DNA from 2 places in the Klebsiella sp. PL-2018 genome. Region 2 is predicted to be linked to the other one. Evidence: predicted binding sites of a transcription regulator. Region 2 holds the regulator's gene; the other holds the start of a gene.
What was found. Region 2 encodes sigma-54, which starts transcription at its own class of promoters, with help from an activator protein. Its sites were predicted from a motif close to GTTGGCACANNTTTCGCTNT; they were not measured.
Positions count from the first base shown of each region.

Region 1: the regulator sigma-54 is predicted to act here: its motif matches at 975-994, upstream of hydN (electron transport protein HydN).

Region 1 is NZ_CP077673.1:4,546,876-4,549,341, reverse strand. It holds gene MKleb_RS21305 (LacI family DNA-binding transcriptional regulator) at 1-896, shown strand, start outside; gene hydN (electron transport protein HydN) at 1,031-1,558, shown strand; gene hypF (carbamoyltransferase HypF) at 1,571-2,466, shown strand, end outside.
Region 2 is NZ_CP077673.1:5,250,665-5,253,130, reverse strand. It holds gene ptsN (PTS IIA-like nitrogen regulatory protein PtsN) at 22-510, opposite strand; gene hpf (ribosome hibernation promoting factor) at 576-863, opposite strand; gene rpoN (RNA polymerase factor sigma-54) at 886-2,319, opposite strand; gene lptB (LPS export ABC transporter ATP-binding protein) at 2,367-2,466, opposite strand, start outside.

The DNA.
Region 1 (2,466 bases), 700 kb from region 2:
TGGCCGAAAGCGGCTACCGGCCGAATCTGCTGGCGCGCAACCTGGCGACGAAAAAGACCCAGACCCTCGGGCTGGTGGTGACCAACACCCTTTATCACGGCGTCTATTTCAGCGAACTGCTTTACCACGTGGCGCGGATGACCGAAGACAAAGGGCGGCAGCTGATCCTCGCCGACGGCAAGCACAGCGCGGAGGAGGAGCGCGAGGCGATTCAGTATCTGCTCGATCTGCGCTGCGATGCGATTATTATCTATCCGCGCTTTCTCAGCGTTGATGAGATGGATGAGATTATCGAAAATCATGAGCGGCCGATCATGGTGCTCAACCGCCGCCTGCGCCGCAACGCCAGCCACTGCGTCTGGTCCGATCAAAAGGCCTCGGCGATGATGGCGGTGGAAAAGCTTATCGCGCTGGGCCATCGGGAAATCGCGTTTATTACCGGTTCGCTGGATTCGCCAACCGGCGTAGAGCGCCTCTCGGGCTATAAAGACGCGCTGGCCCGCGGCGGCATTGCCCTGAATGACTCTCTGATCGTCGAAGGCCGCTGGACGCCGGAAACCGGCGCGGCGGGAGTCGAGACGCTGCGCCAGCGCCGCGTCGGCTATAGCGCGCTGGTGGCGAGCAACGACGATATGGCGGTTGGCGCGATGAAGCAGCTGCACCAGCTCGGCGTCAAGGTCCCGGAGCAGGTTTCGGTGGTGGGCTTTGACGATATCGCGCTGGCGCCGTTTATGGTGCCGGCGCTCTCCAGCGTCAAAGTCCCGGTGACGGAGATGATCAAAGAGAGCATCAACCGGCTGATCTTTATGCTCGACGGCGGCGATTTTAAATTTCAGCAAACCTTTTCCGGCGAGCTGATTGAACGCGACTCGATGGTTCCCGGCCCGCACGCCTGACGTCGTCAGCTGTCATCGTCACAACTGACGATGACAGTATCTCCCGTATTTATCTTCTTTAATATCAGTTAGATAAAAGTTGGAACGCATTATGCATACTCCGGCGCGTAACCTTCTTACAGCTGGAGAAATGGATGAACCGTTTCATTATCGCCGACGCGAGCAAATGCATCGGCTGCCGCACCTGTGAAGTGGCCTGCGTGGTCTCTCATCAGGAAAATCAGGACTGCGCCGCGCTGACGCCAAAAAGCTTTTTACCGCGTATTCACGTGATCAAAGGCGTTAACGTGTCGACGGCCACCGCCTGCCGTCAGTGCGAGGACGCCCCGTGCGCCAACGTCTGTCCGAACGGCGCGATCAGCCGCGATCAGGGCTTCGTCCACGTGATGCAGGAGCGCTGCATCGGCTGCAAAACCTGCGTGGTGGCCTGTCCCTACGGCGCCATGGAAGTGGTGGTGCGCCCGGTTATCCGCCACAGCGGCGCGGGGCTGAACGTGATGGCGGAAAAAGCCGAAGCCAACAAATGCGACCTTTGCCACCACCGTGAGGAAGGCCCGGCCTGTATGGATGCCTGTCCGACCCACGCGCTGATTTGCGTCGACCGCAACAAGCTCGAACAGATGAATATCGAAAAACGCCGCCGCACCGCGCTGGCCTGGTAAGCCGGTCGCGCAATGAACGGGGTGCAAATCCGCATTCGCGGTAAAGTGCAGGGGGTGGGATTCCGCCCCTTCGTCTGGCAGCTGGCGCAGCAGCTGGAGCTGCGCGGCGACGTGTGCAACGACGGCGACGGCGTGCTGGTGCGCCTTGTCGGCGATGATGCGCCATTTCTCGCCGCGTTAACCCGGCGCTGCCCGCCGCTGGCGCGTATCGACAGCGCGGCAGCGGCGCCTTTTGTCTGGGCCGCGCCGCCGCCGGGCTTTACCATCCGCCAAAGCGGGGCCGGAAGCATGCGCACGCAGGTTGTGCCCGATGCCGCTACCTGCCCGGCATGCCTGGCGGAGATGAACAACCCGCGGGAGCGCCGCTACCGCTATCCGTTTATCAACTGCACCCACTGCGGGCCGCGCTTTACCATTATTCGCGCTATGCCCTACGACCGCCCGCTGACCTCTATGTCGCCGTTTCCTCTTTGCCCCGCCTGCGCGACGGAATATGGCGATCCCGCCGATCGCCGCTTTCACGCGCAGCCGGTAGCCTGCGCCGAGTGCGGGCCGCAGCTGGAGTGGCGCGGCCCGCAGGAGCATTTATTTGGCGAGGCCGCCTTAGATGCGACGATTGCTCGCCTGCTGGCGGGCGATATTGTGGCGGTGAAGGGGCTGGGCGGTTTCCATCTGCTGTGCGACGCCGGAAACCGCGAGGCCGTGGCGAAGCTGCGGGCGCGTAAGCATCGCCCGGCGAAACCGCTGGCGGTGATGCTGGCGACAACGGCGGGGCTCGATGAACCGGCGCTGACGCTGCTGACCTCTCCCGCCGCGCCGATCGTGCTGCTGGAGAAAACGCAGGTGGCCGGCCTGTGCGACCAGATTGCGCCAGGGCTTGCGGAAGTAGGGGGGATGCTGCCGTCTAA
Region 2 (2,466 bases):
AAGAGTAAGGTGCGACTTCCGTTACGCCTCATTATTACTTCCCGCTTCAGTAATGATTTCATACAGCTCTTCATCACTTTGCGCAGCGCGCAGGCGGCGGCAAATAGTTTTATCTGCCAGACGTTTCGCCACCAGCGAGAGCGTATGCAGATGCGTTTTAGTTTGATCGGCCGGGACAAGAAGGGCAAACAGCAGATCGACGGGTTGATTGTCGATAGCATCGAAGGCAATTGGGGTTTCCAACTGAACAAAAACGCCCACGGCCCGCAGCGTATCCTCTTCGAGTTTACCGTGTGGGATCGCAATACCGTTGCCAATCCCGGTACTGCCCATTTTCTCACGGGTGAGGATCGCCTCGAAGACGATCTGGGGCGGTAAGCCTAACTGCTTTGCCGCCAGCTCGCTGATGATTTCCAGCGCGCGTTTTTTGCTCTGGCAGTGAACCTGGCTACGGGTACATTCCTGGTTAAGGACATTGCTCAGTTGTAGAGCCGAATCGTTATTTATCATAATTTCACCTGAGCTCTCCTGGCCAACCGCCTGCGGGCGGTTGGCGTAGGCTATTGCCCGGACAATTAGTGTTGTTTCAGTTTATCTTTATGTTTTGTTAGCTGTCTTGCCAGCTTATCGATAAGACCATCGATCGCAGCATACATATCCTGCCCTTCCGCACTGGCATGGATTTCACCACCGTTGACATGCAGATTGGCGTCCGCTATTTGCGTCACCTTCTCCACTTTTAACACAATGTAGACCTGGTTGATCCTGTCGAAAAACTGCTCCAGTTTGCTGAACTTCGCGGTAACGAAATCGCGCATCGCGGGGGTTATTTCAACGTTGTGTCCTGTAATGTTGAGCTGCATAGTGTCTTCCTTATCGGTTGGGTCAAACCAGCTGCTTACGCTGATTTGACGGCGGAATGGATAAAGACTCTCGGTACTTAGCAACGGTTCGCCGCGCCACCATAATACCCTGATCGGATAGCAGGGTGGTGAGCTTACTGTCACTCAATGGTTTCGCGGGGTTTTCCGCGGCGATTAATTTCTTCACCAGCGCACGAATGGCCGTCGACGATGCTTCGCCGCCGCCTTCGGTGTTTACATGGCTGGAGAAGAAATACTTCAGCTCAAAAATACCGCGCGGACTGTGCAGGTATTTTTGCGTAGTAACGCGTGAAATGGTGGATTCATGCATTTCGACGGCCTGAGCGATGTCCGCCAGCACCATCGGTTTCATAAACTCTTCACCTTGTTCAAAAAAAGCCTGCTGCTGTTCGACAATGCAGCGGCTGACGCGCAGAAGGGTGTCGTTGCGGCTCTCGAGGCTCTTGATAAGCCAGCGCGCTTCCTGCAGGTTGCTGCGGATAAACTGGCCGTCAGCGTCATTGCGCGTACTGTTACCCATGGCGGCATAGTGCTGGTTGATCTTCAGGCGCGGAAGGCTATCTGAATTGAGCTCAACGACCCAACGATCGTTCACTTTACGCACCAGAACGTCAGGAATGACATATTCTGGCTCGCCAGTCTGGATCGACTGGCCCGGGCGCGGATCCAGCGATTGGATCAGATTTACCGCTTCCTTTAGCACGTCTTCTTTGAGGCGAGTCACGCGCATCAGGCTACGGAAGTCGTGATTGGCAAGCAGATCAAGGTGTTCGCTGATGATCAGGCGAGCTTCATCAATCCACGGCGTCTCTTTGGCAAACTGTGAAAGCTGAACCAGCAGGCAATCGCGTAAATCTTTTGCCGCTACGCCGACGGGATCGAAACGCTGAATGCGCTTGAGAACCGCTTCTACTTCTTCAAGCCCGATTTCATCATCGCCAATACTTTCCACGATGTCTTCGACAGGAACGGTCAGGTAGCCAGTATCATCAACGGCATCGACGATAGAGGTCGCGATGGCGCGATCGGTATCGGTGAAGGGCGTCAGTTCAACCTGCCACATCAGATAATCCTGCAGGCTTTGCGTGGTCTCGCCCTGGTAGACGGGCAGTTCATCATCCTGGTAATCAACGCCGTTGCCTGACGGCGTTCCGGCGGTGTAAATCTCATCCCAGCTGGCATCAAGCGGCAGCTCTTCGGGCATGTCTTTCTGCTCAAGGGCATCGACGGTATCCAGAGACTCACGATCTTCGGCCTCTTTGGTTTCTACCTCATCGTGAAGATCGGTTTGCTCCAGCAACGGGTTGCTGTCCAGCGCCTGCTGGAGTTCTTGCTGGAGTTCTAACGTGGACAGCTGCAGTAGACGAATCGCCTGCTGCAGTTGTGGCGTCATGGCAAGCTGTTGGCTTAGCCTTAATTGCAAACCTTGCTTCATATTCAGGGCCAATATCTCCGGCTAAAACGTCTGTAACCTCTACCCTATCAGAGTCTGAAGTCTTCCCCAAGATACACGCGCTTAACCTGCTCGTCTTCAAGGATTTGCTGTGGCGTACCGTGAGCTATCAGGTGGCCCTGGCTGACG